DNA from 4 places in the Bacillus cihuensis genome. Region 2 is predicted to be linked to each of the others. Evidence: riboswitches for the same ligand, from Rfam matches in the RefSeq annotation. Region 2 holds a riboswitch; each other region holds the start of a gene.

Region 1 (4,793 bases), on a different contig from region 2:
ATGGATGTTTGATCCTATCACTTTTTCAGACTGAACGACATGATGTGGATTATGGATATTCCTTTTTCCAGCCGTTACCACGATAAAAATTGAAATATTATCTCCTTGATAGAATCTGACCGCTACTGTTTTCAGATCAACATTTGTTATCATCCCTATCGTCTCACTTCGATTAAATCCATGAGCTGACAAGTACTCAATCATTTCCTTTTGAGGATCTGAGCAATCAAAGGTACGCTTGTTATGACAATTCACAAATGTTTGGTACCAGCCATTCCCAATCTCTGTCATTCCTAATGATATCGTCTTAAGCGGGATCGGTGATTTCAATGCAAGCCAATCATCTTTCTTTTCTATATATTGCTCGTTAATTACTAAAGTTTCTTGCTCTTTTGCAAGATGAGCTGGAACAATGAATAATTGTGATTTAGGAACATTGGGATGTGGGTAATTTTCAATGTCTGTTTGGTATACTGCTTGAACGCGTTCTCGTTTTAACACTTCATTCGGTTTATCATTGATTTGAATTTGTCCTTTATCCAAAAGTAGCAGTCTATCACAGTAAAGACTAGCAAGATTTAAATCATGAAAAATAGAAACAACAGTCAGATCTCTTTCCTTTGTCCAACTTTTCATCAAGTCGAGTAACTCTTTCTGATAGGAAAGATCCAAATGATTTGTCGGCTCATCCAAGAAGAGAATTTCCGGTTCTTGTGCCAATGACTGTGCAAGCAAGACACGCTGTCTCTCACCACCAGAAAGCTGGTCAAATGGTAGATGTTGAAACGGAGTAGTACCCGTCTGTTTCATAACTCTTTGGACCACTTCTTCATCTTCCTTTGACCAACTCTGTAGTAAACCCTTTTGATGCGCATATCTGCCAAGCGAGACTGTTTCTTTTACCGTATAGGAAAAAGCCTGTGTAGAGTGCTGTGGCAAGACAGCACTTACTCTAGCCAGTTCCTTCGTACGGTACTCCTGCAGCCGTTTTCCTTTAAGCAAGATCTCACCACTATGATAAGGTAAAATGCCACTCATCATTTGAAGCAGCGTAGTTTTTCCACTGCCATTCGGTCCGAGAATTCCAAACAATTCTCCTCGAGCAACCTCGAATGAAAGATTTTTCAAAACAGGCATATTCTTGGTATACCCACCTATCAATTCAGTAACAGTTAGCATATTTATCACCTTCGTTCTTCTATCCTGCGCCGTTTTAATAAAATTATAGCAAAGACGGGGGCACCAATTAATGCGGTAATAACGCCAATTGGTAATTCAGCTGGGGAAATAATAACCCTTGACACAAGATCCGCCAAAATTAAGAATCCCGCCCCAATAATCATCGACAACGGCAATAAATGCTTATGATCTGGACTAACAAGTCGTCTCGTGAAATGTGGAATCACTAAGCCAACAAAGCCTATTGTCCCTGAAACGGCTACAGCAGCCCCGGTTAACAGCGAACCTGCAATCAAAATCATTAGCTTTCTTTGTTTCACGTTCACACCCAAATGCTGGGCACGCTCTTCTCCAAAGGATAAAGCATTCAGTTCACGAGCATTCAGCATAAGGATCACAGTTCCAACGATAAAAAATGGCAGAATAATCCCCACATAACTCCATCCTCGCATTGATACGCTTCCTAATAGCCAGCCAATAATCTGACGTAATTCTTCTCCAGTCAAGGCAATCATTAAGGAAATAAACGCACCTAAAAACGAACTAAAAATAATCCCTGTTAAAATAATTGTCTCTACCTTTATCGAGCGATCCATTTTCTGTGCAAACAACAACACAGAGAAAATCGTCAAGAATGAAAACAAGACACTTAATAACGGTAAAGTAAATAAGCCAATAACAGGTAGAGAAAGCCCAAAGAAAATCGTTACAACTGCTCCTACTGAAGCCCCAGAAGAGACACCGAGTGTATAAGGATCGGCTAACGGATTTCGCAAAAGCCCTTGAAACGCTGCACCAGAAATGGCAAGGGATGCGCCTACTAAACCGGCCAACACAACACGCGGCAAACGTATTTTCATTACAATATTTGTGAACATCACATTCGCTTCAGTTGAAAGTGGTAATTGGAACACTTCCTTGCCAATAATTTGGAAAAGCTCCGAAACAGGGACTGATACCGAACCTACTGAAATTCCAACAATCATTGAAAAAGCAAGAAATGCAAATGCAAGTATATAAGCTAATTGTTTACCATTTTGTAAATTTTTTTGCTTTAATGAATTTCGCAAATTCTACTAGTCCCCTATCATACGTTTTTACAGGGAATAATTAAAAGGTCAGCCTCCACTATTTTTTCAGGAAGGCTGACCCTTATGAGTCAATCGTCTATAGTATGAACAGATATTCCCGTACGTCTGCCACACACCTTCCTATCCACGTAGGTAAATTTGGTGCACAAATACAGGCAGGTTTCCTGGCTTATGGTCTACACTTACAGCACCTTCCCATATTTTCATACAGTGGCTATCTACTGCTCGCTCGCATTTACAGTGGCGGGACCGCGTTGGATTTTCACCAACTGCCCTTTTAAGTCTTAGAAAAAGACACCTATTTCGTTTTTGTATTTTGTTTCTATCCATCTATTATACACAATTGAACGCGATAATTAGTCAGAAAATTATTACATAATGAGTCAACAGACAATCTTTTTTATCCCCTGTCACAACAACTCTTTACTTTTTTCTTTGCTCTGATTCTAAGTACTTTATTAGCTCTTCGTCATTATTGGTTCGCAACACTTCTTGTGTATAGTCAAAAATAATATAGATGGGGATGCTCTCTATTTTCAATTCAGGATATTCAGACGATAATTCTATCAGTCACTATCGTGCGAATTGGGCTCAAATCATACTTATGTTCAGCAAAATTAATAGGACTGACATCTGATTTTCCAAGGATAGTTATTGCGCTATTTTCATGTTCTCTCGGCAATAATACCTGATCAGAAACGAGCTGTTTAATGTCCAGTTTAATGGAATATGTCGTCTCTTTCCCAGCCAGCCACTTTGCATGGATAAGATAAGATTTATAACCAACCCCATTTTCCAAGGTATACTCTCTGAAACTGACTGTATTCCACCCCTCCGTTCTTATAAAATCCTCTCCATCTCCAAAATTGCAATCTCTGAAATGCAGAAACCTTCCGGCTCTTCAACAAATTCAACTGTAAGTTTTGTTCGTGGGTTAACCTTCGTAATAGGATCTTCTTTCTGGCTTTTCACAATTACGGTCCCATCCATTTTAAAACTGCGAACCTGATAAGCAATCCTATCTCCATCCACTGTTGCTAGTAACTCTGTAGGTTTATGAAGTTTCTTTGTTTTGGCTTTATCCAGGATATATAATGAGAGAGCGCCCCTAAACACAAGAACAACTATTAAAAAAATACTTTTTTTCATTAGATCCCCCTATTTATTTTAAAGTGGGCCTAATTTTCTTTAGCGCATAAATCTTGAAAATTTTTCTTATAACAACTATAATATATCAGTCACACTCTTTTCATATGTCCCAGTAGCTCAGCAGGATAGAGCGACAGCCTCCTAAGCTGTAGGTCGTAGGTTCGACTCCTATCTGGGACGCTAAGTAGAAACAGCCAAAACCTTGATATTATAAGGTTTTGGCTGTTTTATTTTATAGTACAGTTCAACACATTTTATATGATACAGCTGTTTTGCCGAAAATCTGCCGAAAACTAATTATGAAGCTGCCCCTTCAAAGGGCATATTTCTTCAATTCCACTCACATGCCCCACCGTCCCTATCCCGGTCTAAATCATAAGGACCTTTATCTGGCCCCCGTTGGCTTCATAAAACAGCTGGGCATCTTCCTTGTTGTCAAAGTTCGAACAATCATAATCCTATGTTGCGTAGGAATTGGGGTTTCCTTTCCTTCCTCTTCGCATCCTGAACTCGTCGGTTCTGCCTCATAACTATTAAGAAGAGTACATATCCACATTCCAAGAAGAGCTATACTAATAATGCTCAGAATCCAAGGAAAGGATTTACGCCAAATACCAGGCTCGAAAACTTCGTTGTTTCTTCTCTTAAACATATTCAAAGTCTACTTTCACGTTTACTAATAATCCATTTATCACAACGAAAAGAACGATTGTTTTATTAAACAATCGCACTCGATAGTAAATTTCAATAAATTCAAGTTTATTCTGTCGACCACTGTTATAATTCAGTGAATTACATCATGCCGCCCGTAAGGTGAGAGTGTGTAATTTCTTTAATGACGTATGCGAAATGTGCGGTATTTCAAGGACTTTAACACATTCAATATATATTATTTTTGTTTACCGGTAAAGAGATACGAGATAATGAAAAAGAGGCTCCTCAAAAGTTTACTCAACTATGAGAAGCCTCTATTAAAAATCCTCTATGTTAGCAAAATGTTTGCATTTCACTCACACAACCCCTTAGATTTGGCTTTTCATATTTACAAATTTAACAACAAAATTACGAATATTTTAAAAATTAAACGGTCACAAATCTCGACTTGGGTACTATTGCCTAGTATTTCATCCTCGATAGTGAAAATCTACACTCTTAAATAATAAGAGGAAGTGTCACTCCCCTCCCTACCTCGCCCATTTTTAGACTATTTTCCCATTTTGTCCTGATTTACCTTTTCTTTACTCTATTCATACATCCGCTAAATAACTCTATCCTATGGTTGAATCATAATACATATTCGTACAAAGGGAGATGGATTGAATGAATTTTAAGAAGATGTTCAGCACCACAAAAAGCAGAACAATTTTACTATCA
Region 2 (4,793 bases):
GATTCAACATGTCCCCGATCCAAGTAACTAACTCTCATTCCTCTTGTATAAGCGGATTGTCTTGCCGCTAGCTCTTCAATTGTCAACGGCTCTTCTCTTTTTATACAAACTATTGAAAACGACTGGTTGGTTTTATAAGCACTGATTTGTTCCACTGTTCTTCGAGTCAAATGGGAAGTAATTATAATGATTGCTGCATTTTGCGTAAATATAGTTTGATGTAACCCCAACAAAGAAAGCAAGCTTCCTTTTTCATCTGCTTCTGTTTTAGCAAGTCGATAAAATATCCTTTGCCTCTGGCCATCTCCGCCACGGACTGCTAGGGGCGCTTCATGCATCGCTGAACCTGCATATCCAACAAGTACCCCTTTCTTCAGTAAGGCATGCGCGAATGAGGCAGCAAATACAACCAAATCTTCAAAGGATTGTGAGGATTCTTCGTCTAAAATGATATACACATCATGATTTTTCTGCTCATCAAATTCCTTGGTCATGATGGCATTCTTATTGGCCGTAGCTTTCCAATTAATCCAAGACATTTGGTCGCCCGGTTGGTATTCTCGAACTCCACTGACAATGGAATACTCGCGCTGCATCTTTTTTACAGACCCTACTTCGCCACGATCAAAGAAATTCTCCAATTGCTTATACGCCAAATCATAGTAAGCAGGCCAGACTAGAATTTTTTTTGGAAGGTCATACTTGGCTTCCTTGTCGAATAACCCAATGATATCTCCAGTTTTCAGACGAATCCCCGATAAGCTATGGTCTCCCCTTGGTAGATTATGAAGCTTCATCCTAAGTGAAAATGATTTCCGAAACCAAGGAAAAATAATTACTTTCTTCATCGAAGCGCTTTTACCTAATCTGCCATCAAGCTCTTCTTCTATCAAAAGAAATAAAAGCGGAAAGCGGTCTTTTCGTGAAATTTCAATTCTTACTTCAATCGTTTCCCCTGCTCTAAACTCCGTTTTATCTAATGATCTTGTTACTGTGAACTTGTGTATCGGATAGAAAAAGACACCGATCGAACAAAGGGCAAAAGGCAGAAACGTAAAGAGTAAAAACCAACTTAGGAAGCCTCCTTGAAACATCGCAAACACAAATGCAAAGAACACTAAACAAATGAGCATAATGACCTTTACATAAGGTCTTATTTTCTCCACTAATAATTGCATCATTAATTCACGGCCCTTTTTACTGGCACTGGATTATTTTCAATAATCTCAGCAACCACTTGCTCAGCTGTAATCCCCTCGTACTTCGCTTCAGATTTCAAGATGAGACGATGCGATAACACAAACGGGGCAAGATATTGAACATCATCCGGCAACACATAATCTCTGTTACATAATAGTGCATAGCTTTGAGATGCTTTCATTAAGGCTATTGATCCACGAGGACTTGCACCTAGGTACACACTACGATGATTACGTGTTCTTTGTGTCATTTCAACAATATAATGTTTAATCGTATCATCGACAATGATGGACTTTGCCTCTTGCTGCAAACCGCGCAGTTCAACCAATGACATCACTGGCGCAAGATTCTCAATCGGCGGTACTAAGCGGGCCCGATTAAGAACTTCCATTTCTTCATATATATCAGGGTATCCCATTTTCATCTTTAATAAAAAACGATCCAATTGAGCTTCAGGTAGCGGATAGGTTCCTTCATATTCAATAGGATTTTGCGTCGCCATGACAAAGAACGGCTGCTCCAACACCCTTGTTACACCGTCAATCGTCACACTAGCCTCTTCCATCCCTTCTAATAAAGCAGATTGAGTTTTTGGAGATGTTCGATTAATCTCATCAGCGAGGATAATATTTCCCATTATTGGCCCAGGTCGGAAAACAAATTCTTGTTCCTTTGGATTATAAATGGAAACGCCTGTTACATCAGATGGCAACAAGTCAGGTGTGAATTGAATACGTTTAAAATCTGCACTGATTGACTTTGCCAGCGCACGAACCATCATTGTTTTGCCAACACCCGGAACATCTTCCAACAAAACATGCCCACCCGCCAGTAGGGCTACTACACTTAATTCTGCTATATCTCTTTTCCCAATAATAACCTTCTCAATATTATGGATTACTTCATTCAATTTTGGGTGCTTTCCTTCATATGTCATTTCTTACCTCCTGTAAACCATTCCTTATCATTTTTTCAAAAAAACCGAAAAATTTCTTACCTGTTCTTATTTGATATAAACCATTTCTTGAAACTAAGTTCGACAACTTTCTCGAAACCCCTTCTTTTTCCAGTATATTTACAATCTTTACATAATTGAGTTACTTAAAAGATTCAGGCTATTAACAGAGATTAATATGGTTAGATAAAATTCTAAAGTACTCTATTCCACGCATGTATGAAAACTTACTATCCGATATCGAAATCATAAGCCTGTAGATTTCGTACCAAAAAGTTTTTATCAACTTGAATCCACAATTAAAACATTGGATCTTTTATTAAACAAGTAGTTATTCGAATGTTAAAAATAAACTAAATATATCTAGTGAAAGTATAAGTTTTTTATCAGAATTATATGGTAAACTACTGATAAGTGAATATAATCTTGCAGAAAAAGGGTGCTGAACTTTCAGCTTAATAGGGAATTCGGTGAAGAACCGAAGCTGTTTCCGCAACTGTGAGTGCCATGAAATAAGGATAAACCACTGTTTATTTAACGGAATCGAGCAAAGTGCAACATTCTGTGATGTTAATGGGAAGGTTCTTAAAGTAAAATGAAGCACAAGCCAGGAGACCTGCCTTCTTTCCAGCGTATTATACTCTTCGGAAGATAAGAGGATTGTACGGCAAACTCTCATCTTTTCTTTCCAACTGGATATGCATGATGGTGTGCCGCCCAATTTTCTTGGTCGGTTTTTTTTGTTATAGGAAGCGATCCAAAGGGGGATTCACTCTATTTAGCAGATAAGGGGGATTATATTTGGCAAAAAAAGATTTCCGTTTTATGTGTTATCCATACATGCGCGAATCAGCTTCAACAGTGGACTTTGAAATCAGGACTGACTCTTTGACATCACGAATCGGCTTAGCATGTGCATTTACAAAGGATGTCCCTGTTGTACACAAAGATTTAATGTATTTACTCGACATGGGGTATAACCTAAATGGCTCAGTACGCGGACGTTTAGGCATTACACAAGAAGACTTAGATCACTTGAGTAGCATGTATGATTTTTATTCAATAGAGGTAAAAGACGCAATCAGCACCTTCGTTTTGCCACAAGGAACTCCTGGAGCTTGCATTTTACATACTTGCCGCAGCGAAGCCAAGAAATCGGTGCGAGCGCTTCATAAAGTGAGTCTTGAAAGAGAAGTTCCTAAAATCTTGTTCGATTATACTCACTTATTAGCGAACGTTTTATTCGTTATGGCCGTCTATGTCAATAAACAACTTGGCGTCGATGAAATCCCTCACGAGAGTATATGTTATGACATTAAATCGACGAAAAAATAATGCATCCACTCAATAATTGGAATAAGAAATGAGGAGAACACAATGAAACAATTCATATCGAACAATTGGCTACTTGCCCTAATGCTTTCATTTACTTTAGTACTTGCTGGGTGTGGGAATAATAATCAATCAGCACCAAATAAGGATGATGCCCCTGCAAGTGAAGTTAAACAAGAAAAGGACCAGCCATATTCAGTAACTGACGATCTTGGCAACAAAATCACCTTTGATAAAGTCCCTGAAAAAGTTATCTCCCTTCAGCCAAGTAATACAGAAATTCTCTTTGCTCTAGGTGCAGGTGAAAAAATAGTCGGGGTCACAGATGTTGATAACTATCCAGAAAAGGCAGCCGACATTGAATCAGTTTCTGATTCAATGAATATTAATGCAGAGAAAATAATTGCATTAAATCCCGATGTCATTATCGCCTATACGATTGGTGACGAGGCTACCTTACAGCCACTGAAAGACGCTGGAATCCCAATCTTTGTCATTGCATCTGCTGCTACATTTGAAGATGTTTACGGTGACATTCAGCAAATTGCAGAAGTAATGGGCGTTAAGGAGAAAGGCGCTGAAATCGTCGATGCAATTAAAAACCAAATTGCAGCTGTGGTTGATAAAACGGACACTGTAAATGAAAAGAAAAGTGTCTATTTAGAAATAAGCCCTGCTCCAGAAATCTATACACCTGGCAAGAAGACATTTCAACAAGAAATCTTAGCAAAAGCAGGGGTAACCAACATCTTTGAGGATCAAGAAGGTTGGATCAAAGTTTCTGAGGAAGAAATCATTAAGCGTAATCCTGATGTCATCACAACGACTGCTGGTTTTATTGAAAACCCTGAGCAAGAAATTAAGACCCGTACAGGTTGGGACCAACTTACAGCCGTTAAAGAGGACAAAGTATACTACTTAAATGAAGACGTGATGTCCCGCCCAGGACCACGCATAGGCGAAGCTGTCGAACTTGTTGCCAAAACCGTCTATCCTGAACTTTTTAAATAAACCGAAACTTCATACTGTGGCGTGGGCTCTCCCTATTCTTAGGCATAGCCCAGCAACCTCGGAAAGTTTCTTGTACAGAAAAGAACCCAAAAGGGTCAGACCTCACACTCTATATACCGTTAATGCCCGAATGGTTCAACTAACAATCAGTGGGGTATGAAGCCTCCCACTGATTGTAGTTTCACTTTACCATGACATTTAACCGTCTTCTAAACAATATATAGTAGATGTGTCCTGACCTTTTCGTTATCAAACAATCTCTTTTTTGTATGATGGACATGAGGCGGTTCTTCGT
Region 3 (4,793 bases), on a different contig from region 2:
TATCATTATAAACAACTCATAAAAAAAGATATCGATTTGTATGTTGCAAAAAGTGCACTGCACCGACAAAAAAACCATCAGATAAAAGGATTTTCTCATCCATCAAGGTTCGTTATTCTATTTCTGAATACTAATATATTGAAAAATAGGAATCTATTTGCTAGAAAGTGTTAGAAAAGTTCTATCATGATTCTTCATTTCGTAATAATAAGCAAAGACTCTTTAATGTGTGAAGTCTAGCGGTAAAAATAAATAAGTCGTTGTAGTTCCTTTCTACGTATTCATCAATAACGTCTATCCCTTTTCTAAATCGCTCAACTAATAAATGAGTATATTTTTCATTCCAGCTAAACTGATTAATTCTCTGAAGTTCATCAGCTAGTATTTGGAACTTATACTCTTCAACAAAAAGTCTTATTTGATATACTTTATCCATATTTATAAATAGGCTGTTTTTCTTACCCTGACTTTTATAAACAAATTCGATAAATCCATGTAGATTATCAGCTAAAAGATTGGCAATTTTCATATTGAAATTCATATTTCCAACTCCTCATATCATTAGAACCTTTCTTTTCTTTCATTCCTTTTAAATTCTTCTAAATTCAAGAAAAAGAAGAAGTGAGAATGAATTTTAGTATGGTAAAATCAAACTTATTCAGTGTGAATCCGAGGTGTTAAAGATTGAAAAAACAACCAACCAAAAACAAGGAAAAGCAAACTGCCCGCATGATGGCGTACTTTATTAACGCTACGGCTGACATTATCGAAAAAGAAGGGGTTGATAAAGTTACGATCAGGAAAATCGCTGATATAGCCGGTTATAATAGTGCTACTATCTATAATTATTTTGAAGATTTATCCCATCTCATTTTCTTTGCTTCTATGAGCATTGTAAAAAAATATACGGATGCACTACCCACATATATTGAAAAAGCAAGTACACCGATTGAAAAATATTTTTTGATTTGGGAATGCTTTTGTAAATATTCCTTTGAATCGCCAAAAATCTACTATGCGGTCTTTTCGGCTAATTTAGGTACTCATCCTATTAATATGAAAAAATATTATGACTATTCTCCGGAAGATTTGGTAGTCTATCTGAATAACGATGATTTAAAGCACATGCTTATCGAATCTAGTCAGTCCAAGCGAACATTTATCGCCCTAAAACAATGTATCAACGAAGGGTATATTCAAGAAAGGGAAGCGGAAGAGATGGCAGAACGCCATTATTTAATCTGGCAAGGGATGCTGACGATGTTCATTAATAACAGATCGACCTATACAGTCGATGAAGCAACCGAAGTCATTCTTAATCATATACGCAATTCGGCGTCTTTCCATGTAAATTAAAAATATTATTTTGACAGCAAGCCTTTATCATGATAATATGGCTATTAAATTCAAAATATTATAAAGTGTTAAAAAACTCTTATTGAGAGTGGTGGAGGGACTGGCCCGATGAAACCCGGCAACCATTCAACAATTTTGTTGAAAAGGTGCTAAATCCTGCAAAGTTTATTGCTTTGGCAAATAAGAGAGGATTCCACATGTGATGAAAGCCTCTCTATTTTAAGAATAGGAGGCTTTTTGTGTTTTGGAATGTGTAAGTTAAGAGATTAAAATAAAAATTTCATAGAAAATGCACCAGGTACTGTGTAAAAGAATGAATCAGTTTAAAAGGGAAGAACGGTGAAAATCCGTCACGGTCCCGCCACTGTAAAGGTGAGCAACTTATCAAACAGCCACTGTTTCATATGGAAATGGGAAGGGATAAGAAGCAATGAACCTAAGTCAGGAGACCTGCCTGTTGTATGCGCTTGTACTCTACGGGGATATAGGGAGAGTGATGAATACGTGTTGGGGAAATTAGAATGTCTCAACTCTAGTTAAGTGTGCGTATGAATCTCTCTTTTCTTATAGAAAAGAGAGATTCTTTAGTTGAGGATAAAAAAATCAAACATACAGGGAGTGTGCAGAACAATGAGTAAAGTCAGAAGCTCGAATTTAGGTTATCCTAGAATTGGTGAAAATCGTGAATGGAAAAAAGCACTTGAACAGTTTTGGGCAGGTAAACTAGAAAAAAAGGAATTCTTAGAACAAATTGAGAAGATTCGTTTACAGCATCTCGAAAAGCAAAAGAATCAAGGAATTGACTTGATCCCAGTTGGCGACTTTAGCTTGTATGACCATGTCCTTGATACGGCCGTTATGTTTGGGATCGTACCAAAGCGCTTTGAATACGATGGAGGCAAAGTATCGCTTGATACATACTTTGATATCGCTCGAGGCACGAAAGGTGCCGTTGCATCTGAAATGACGAAATGGTTTAACACAAACTATCATTATATCGTTCCAGAGCTGGACGGAGCAGTACCTACTCTTGTAGAAAATCGCCCACTTCAATTTTACAAAGAGGCTAAACAACAACTTGGTATTGATGGAAAGCCTGTTATCTTAGGTCCTGTAACATTTGTCAAGCTGTCAAAAGGCTATAAAGAGAATGAGACTAAAGCAGTTGTTGATCAATTTGTCCCACTTTATGCTGACATTTTACGAGAGTTGCAAGAAGAAGGGGTAGAATGGGTGCAAATCGATGAACCGATTTTATCTACAACTATTTCCAAAGAAGACCTCTCCCTATTAGGTGAAGTCTATCAAACATTGCATAAAGCAGCACCGAACGTAAAGGTCATTTTACAAATGTATTTTGATAGTGTGGAATATTATGAAGATGTCGTCTCATTACCTGTTCAAGGGATTGGACTAGACTTTGTACATGATCGCGGTCAAAACCTGGCTGCCTTGAAAAAACACGGTTTTCCAGAAGATAAGGTACTTGCTGCTGGAGTTATTGACGGACGTAACATCTGGCGTGCACGACTTGATGATAAGGATGCAATTCTTGCAGAGATAACGGAAATTGTTTCAAAAAATCAACTGATTATCCAGCCTTCATCAAGCTTATTACATGTACCTGTAACAGTAAAAAGTGAAGAAACTCTTAATGACGTCTTAAAAGATGCGCTTTCTTTTGCTGATGAAAAGTTACATGAAATTGTGATACTGACAAAAGGCCTTCAAAATGGCAAAGAATCGATCGGAAAAGAAATTACAGCAAGTATAGAAGCCGTTCAAACGCTAAATGAATCATCATTTCGAAACAATATTCAAGTCCAAGAAGCCATTCAAAACTTGCATACGTATCAAGCAGAACGTGAAGCAGTCTTTAACGTTCGTCAAGGGATTCAGGAGAAGGCTTTCCAATTACCACTTCTTCCAACTACAACAATTGGGAGCTTCCCACAAACACAAGAAGTAAGAAAACAGCGTTTAAAATGGCGTAAAGGCGAGCTCACGGATGCGGCATATGGAGAATATATAAAAGCGGAAATTAAAAAATGGATTGAAATTCAAGAAGACCTTGGCCTAGATGTTTTTGTACATGGAGAATTCGAACGTACAGACATGGTTGAATTTTTTGGTGAAAAATTAGAAGGCTTTCAATTTACCAAATTTGGTTGGGTACAATCATACGGCTCCCGCTGCGTGAAGCCACCACTTATTTACGGGGACGTGTCATTTAAAGAAGCAATGACAGTTGAAGAAACCGTATATGCCCAATCGTTAACAGACAAACCTGTAAAAGGTATGCTAACAGGTCCTATTACCATTTTAAACTGGTCGTTTGTACGCGACGATATTGCTCGTAACGAAGTAACCAATCAAATCGCGCTTGCGCTAAGAAAAGAAGTAGAGGAACTAGAGAAAAATGGTATAAAAATGATTCAAGTGGATGAGCCGGCCATTCGTGAAGGGCTGCCGTTAAAGCGTGAAAACAGGGATAGTTATTTGAACGCTGCCGTATATGCATTTAAACTGGCAACAACATCTGTACAAAACGATACACAAATTCATACTCATATGTGTTATTCAGACTTTAAAGAGATTATCGATGCCATTAAAGCGCTCGATGCAGATGTTATTTCTATTGAGACGTCAAGAAGTCACGGAGAATTAATTTATGCCTTTGAAGAAAATACGTATGATAAAGGTATTGGTCTTGGTGTATATGATATTCATAGTCCACGCGTACCTAAAATTGAAGAATTGACAAGAAACATTGATCGTGCCCTTCAAGTCCTTGATCCAAAATTGTTCTGGATCAATCCTGACTGCGGTTTGAAAACACGTGGAATAAATGAAACCGTAGCAGCACTAGAAGTCATGATTGAAGCGGCGAAACAAACGAGAGAAAAGATTGGCGCGAAATATACACTCAATGTATAAGATGCGAAAAGAATAAAAGTTGATGCCCAAAAGGGTCTGACCTCACACTCTATCCTCTGTATATCACAGATGTGGGGGTCTGACCCTTTCTTTATGAGTCAGTGCATTTTGTGTATGAAAAAATTAACCTAATCGTTAAAAAATAGACGAAAGAGGTTTGGATCCTTCATCTTTTTTACCCCAAAATTTAGGTGTAACATCTACAGCATTAACGAGATTACTGTACGAATCCTTCAGGTATTTACTCGTCGTCGCAATATGGCTATGACTAGCTTACATCTTCTGGCCTTTGCAATATCATGATTTGTAGCCTTTAACATCCATTACAAAAAGAATGCCTATACATATGGGGGCTAGCTTTCCTTTTGGCAAGCTGTAGCCTTCAAAATGTCAATCATCTATTCAAGAAAGGGAATTTATTCGGGAAATAAACAAAAAGTGTTAGCGTTTACAAAATAACCTTGACAGATTGTTCAAATGTGACTATTCTGAATATAACA
Region 4 (4,793 bases), on a different contig from region 2:
TCCTTATAAATTATTTGAATGGCATTCGCGATTGAGCGCTTGTTCGGATCAAGATAATCGACCGTATATTGTTTGTTTTCTAAAACCACCATTTTATCTCGCAATTGATCAATTCTAACATCATCTGCGGCTTCATCTTCATAATGGTCAGCTGTAATGTCACCATAAATCAACCCAATTGCCGTAATATATTGAATACAGTGGTCACGATCAGCAGGATTGTTCAACGGTCCTTTTTTATCAATTATTCGAATAGCTGATTCATGAGTTGTTATTTTTACTTGATCTATTTCATCAAGGCGGTTTTTTACTTCAGCATGCAATTTTACTGCACATTCTGCAGCTGTTTGCGCATGAAATTCAGCGGGGAAAGATACTTTAAATAACACATTTTCCATTACATATGAATCTAGTGGACGGGCAAGTTTCAATTCTTGATTATTGAATAATACATCTTGGAAGCCCCAGCCTGGTGCAGAAAGAGCTGTTGGATACCCCATTTCTCCTTTAACTGCCATCATAGCTAGGTGTACAGCTCGACTTGTAGCATCACCAGCTGCCCATGATTTTCGTGATCCCGTATTGGGAGTGTGACGATATGTACGCAAGCTAGAATTATCAATCCATGCGTTAGATAATGCAGCAATAATTTCTTCTCTAGTTCCACCTAGTGCTTTTGTAACGACCGCAGTTGTCGCTATTTTTACAAATAAAACGTGGTCTAGTCCAACCCGATTTAAACTATTTTCTAATGCTAATACTCCTTGAATCTCATGTGCTTTAATCATCATTTCAAGAACATCTTTCACAGTTAATGCTTCTCTTCCTTCAGCAATATTCACACGACTTAAGTAATCAGTTATTGCTAAAATACCTCCCAAGTTATCAGATGGATGTCCCCATTCTGCAGCTAACCATGTATCGTTATAGTCTAACCAACGAATCATGCAGCCAATATTAAACGCACCTTTAACTGGGTCTAGCACATATGAAGTACCTGGAATACGAGTACCATTTGGAACAATTGTACCAGGAACTACTGGTCCTAATAATTTCGTGCATTCTGGATATCGAAGTGCTAAAATACCACAGCCAATTGTATCAAGTAGAACATAACGAGCCGTTTCATATGCCTCTGTGCTAGTAATCTCTTTGTTTAATACGTAATCTGCAATGTCTGCTAATAACACATCTGTTTGCGTTCGATCAATTCCGTTTATTTTCAGCATTTTTTCATTCCCTTTCTATTATAATTCGTTTATTAATTGGATGGACGTCTTTCACAACGTCCATCCAGCGAGCTAATATCTTACGGTTTTGATAAAACATTGGGGTTATGACGCTCGCCAATATAATTGACACGAGGTCGGAAAAGTCGATTGTTTGCATGTTGTTCAACCACATGAGCACATAAACCTACTGTTCTAGCACTAAAGAAAATCGGTGTATATATTTCAATTGGAAGTCCTAGCATATAGTAAACAGGAGCTGCATAGTAATCTAAATTTGGATAAAGCCCTTTTTCTCTCTCCATAACAACTTCACCAGCTTCACACATTTTATAAAGTAAGTCGTCACCCTTAGAATCACAAAGCTGTTTTAATGCTTTTTTCATGATGAGTGCTCTAGGATCCATCTTCTTCATATAAACGCGATGACCAAATCCCATGATCTTTTCTTTACTGGCTAATTTCTGTTTAAGTAACTGCTTAAACTTTTCAACTGAACCAGCTTCTAAAAGCATGTACATAACAGCTTCATTTGCTCCTCCATGTAAACTACCTTTTAATGAAGCTACAGCTCCTGTTAAGGCACCATACAAATCAGATTGTGTCGAGGCGATAACTCTAGCTGTAAAAGTAGAATTCGGCATCTCATGTTCGCTATATAATAATAAAGATTGGTCAAATATTTTTTCCTCAATTGCAGATGGTACTTTTCCGGTAATCATGTAATAGAAATTGGCACTATATGATAAATCTTTTTTCGGAGGTACAACTTCTTGTTTATTAAGTACTCTGTAACTATTTGCTACGATATTAGGTACTTTCCCCAATAAAGTGTAGGCGCGTTTCTTATTTACTGTTAATGAACGATCATTAATTTGAGCATCATATCCGGCTAATGCAGAAATACCCGTTCTTAGTCCATCCATTGGATGTGTTTTCTCTGGTAATAGTTTTAATATCTTCAGAATATCTTCGGGAACATCATATTCATCCTTCAAAGTTTGTTCTTGTATTCGTTTTTCTTCTGATGATGGAAATCTTTCGTGAAGTAGTAAAAATACGATATCTAAATAATCGTTATTTTCTGATAACTTAATAAGATCATATCCTTGTATGACAATCTCACTATGAATTGTATCTAGGAAAGACAGTTTTGTTTCAGCTGCAATAACTCCATCCAGTCCAGGGGAATAATTTACTTGTCTAGTCATTTTTACTCCTCCAATTCAAATAGTCTTGATACAAGTTCTTGAAAGTATTATCAAAATTATGCAAAAGCAACTTCTTCTCTTCATCGTCTATTCTTTGTAATTCTATTTCATATTTTATTTTGTATGACTATCTTGTCGTGTTGGATCTCTTACAAACTAGATTGTTTAATATTACAGACTTAAAGCAATTGTTGTAATAGCCTTCTGTACTCTATAGCCCCCTTTTAATTTTTGCGAACTATCTTAAATAGCAACAAACAATACCGATTTATATTTTTCATTGGTGCTTTTAGTCTTAATAATTGATTGGAACAGGAACTAAACACAAAAAAACAACTTCTAATAAGTTGTTCATTCACTAAAAAATTTTATTGCTATCTCATCCACGACTATCCCTAGCCTTTCAGGGACTTAGTACTCTATTAATTAGGAAGGACTACCGGCTCATGATAATTGATTTTCGAATCTTCCCATTTTTATTGTCCAAGAACAGAGGCATTTTTCGGTGCGCTCTCAATTACAAAAGACGGTAGTTGCGGGACTCAAATCAACTTCCCTTTTAAGTAGATATAAAAAGTTCTTTATTCACACCTATTAATTAGCTTATTCAATTTTAAATATAACAAAATATTCAAAATATTGCAATTTTTTATTTTTTAATTTTCCCAATTAGAAGTTGTGAATTGATCACAATCTTTTCCTAGACACGCTCTGACCAAGGGGTATCTCCTTATATGCAAACTTTTTCCTTTAGATAATTTAATTATGATGTTAATTTTCTATGTGTAAGTTAAACCCTTTTAACAGTTCTTTTATTTTTTCTACCTTCCGGTGATTTAGTTTTAGCATTCCATGTCCTTCTTGAGTCTCTGGATTTCCTAGTGGAACTGTCTGTTTTAAGAGTTCATTATATACTTCTAACTCTGTTAATCTATGCCCAAGAATTGTTTCAAACTTGTCTATTAATAGATCAACAGCCCCTGACACATGTGGAGCGGCCATAGATGTACCAGATAATACGGCAAATTGGTTACCAGGAAAGGTTGATACAACTTGCTCCCCTGGGGCTACTAAATCCACTTCACCATTAGAATTACTAAATCTGGATATGCGTCCGCGCTGGTTAATCGAACCTACAGCTACAACTTCCGGATAAGCAGCTGGATAACTGTACTCAATTGTATCGGCAATTCCATCCCCATCATTTCCTGCAGCACACACGACCATTATATTTGCTTGAACTGCGTTTCTAATCGATGAATGTAAGGATGGATCATCATTTGATCCCCCTAATGACATAGAGATAACCCGTACTTTTTCACCTTTTGGGCCAGTCCAATTGATAGCGTAATCAATAGCTGATGAAATGTTGTCTGTAGTTCCTTCTCCTAATCCATTTAAAGCCTTAAGTACTAACAATTTCGCTTTAGGCGCTGCACCAACTACTCCAAAACCATTTTTTGCTGCTGCAATAATTCCGCAGACATGTGTCCCATGTCCGTTATTATCGGCAAAATTAATAGGATTACTATTATTATCATCTGTGAAATTATACCCTCCAATAATTTGATTAATTAAATCAGGGTGATCTGGCTGGCATCCCGTATCAATTACAGCCACTACAATGTTCTCTCCTTTATAACCTTCCCTCCAAATTGAGCGTGCGCGAATCATTCTTATCCCTCGTGGAACTTCCACAGTGTTTTCTTTAACACCTTCAACACGGAACGGTATTAGTTGAACATTAGGCAATACGTTCCTCTCCCTTCAAATTAACCCTAATTGGGAAGTAGCAACTCCTTTTTTAAGGACAGATGTGGAGTATCACACTTATAACCCGTTTAGGTTAGCTAAATTAGCATTTCTTTATTCTATGTACGGGGATAAGCATTCGCTATAAACCTTTGTATCATTTGAACTTATAGTTTACTAGGGAACTACCTTACTTTTATCGATTTTAAAAAACTATAATAACAGCTTTCCTACATACCGACAAATTGAAATAATTACATTCAGATGGGTTATGTTATTCCCCCCTGACCCATTCAACCAGAAATAAGGAGCTGTAAAAAAGCTCCTATTGTGAAGTGATCCCCTCGTATCAAAAGGTCCACTAATTATTCTTAATGCATCATATTTATAACCGGAGCCGGACTAGAACCGCGATACCCATGGAGTTCAAATCCCGTCTAGTACCAATTCACCCTTTCATTTTAGATCGCCGCCTAATCTTTATTATCTTTTTAATGGAAAATCTTTTTAATTTAGAAAATCGAATTTCAAAAGTCCAATTGTTTATCCAAAGTGATATTCCTGTTTCAAGGATAATAAATAAAAGAAAACATGATATAAC

What was found. Region 2 has a riboswitch for cobalamin ahead of V179_RS0126380 (hypothetical protein). Riboswitches for the same ligand answer to the same signal wherever they lie in the genome.
Region 1: linked by a shared signal. The riboswitch ahead of V179_RS0121910 (FecCD family ABC transporter permease) and the one ahead of V179_RS0126380 (hypothetical protein) in region 2 are both predicted to bind cobalamin.
Region 3: linked by a shared signal. The riboswitch ahead of metE (5-methyltetrahydropteroyltriglutamate--homocysteine S-methyltransferase) and the one ahead of V179_RS0126380 (hypothetical protein) in region 2 are both predicted to bind cobalamin.
Region 4: linked by a shared signal. The riboswitch ahead of mmgD (citrate synthase) and the one ahead of V179_RS0126380 (hypothetical protein) in region 2 are both predicted to bind cobalamin.

The regions. Positions count from the first base shown of each region.
Region 1 covers NZ_KI632498.1:5,406-10,198, reverse strand. The annotation lists gene V179_RS0121915 (ABC transporter ATP-binding protein) at 1-1,179, opposite strand, end outside; gene V179_RS0121910 (FecCD family ABC transporter permease) at 1,185-2,249, opposite strand; cobalamin riboswitch at 2,408-2,587, opposite strand; gene V179_RS0121905 (hypothetical protein) at 2,821-3,069, opposite strand; gene V179_RS0121900 (hypothetical protein) at 3,111-3,419, opposite strand; tRNA gene V179_RS0121895 (tRNA-Arg) at 3,526-3,599, shown strand; gene V179_RS28490 (purple acid phosphatase family protein) at 4,740-4,793, shown strand, end outside.
Region 2 covers NZ_KI632502.1:9,938-14,730, forward strand. The annotation lists gene V179_RS0126365 (DUF58 domain-containing protein) at 1-1,181, opposite strand, end outside; gene V179_RS0126370 (AAA family ATPase) at 1,181-2,137, opposite strand; cobalamin riboswitch at 2,576-2,794, shown strand; gene V179_RS0126380 (hypothetical protein) at 2,981-3,490, shown strand; gene V179_RS0126385 (ABC transporter substrate-binding protein) at 3,533-4,498, shown strand.
Region 3 covers NZ_AYSD01000017.1:136,292-141,084, reverse strand. The annotation lists gene V179_RS0104245 (hypothetical protein) at 185-541, opposite strand; gene V179_RS0104240 (TetR/AcrR family transcriptional regulator) at 685-1,356, shown strand; SAM riboswitch class I at 1,433-1,543, shown strand; cobalamin riboswitch at 1,636-1,828, shown strand; gene metE (5-methyltetrahydropteroyltriglutamate--homocysteine S-methyltransferase) at 1,987-4,293, shown strand; partial or broken gene V179_RS32135 (hypothetical protein) at 4,429-4,677, opposite strand.
Region 4 covers NZ_KI632495.1:195,251-200,043, reverse strand. The annotation lists gene prpD (2-methylcitrate dehydratase) at 1-1,229, opposite strand, end outside; gene mmgD (citrate synthase) at 1,310-2,440, opposite strand; cobalamin riboswitch at 2,853-3,050, opposite strand; gene V179_RS0106735 (S8 family peptidase) at 3,212-4,192, opposite strand.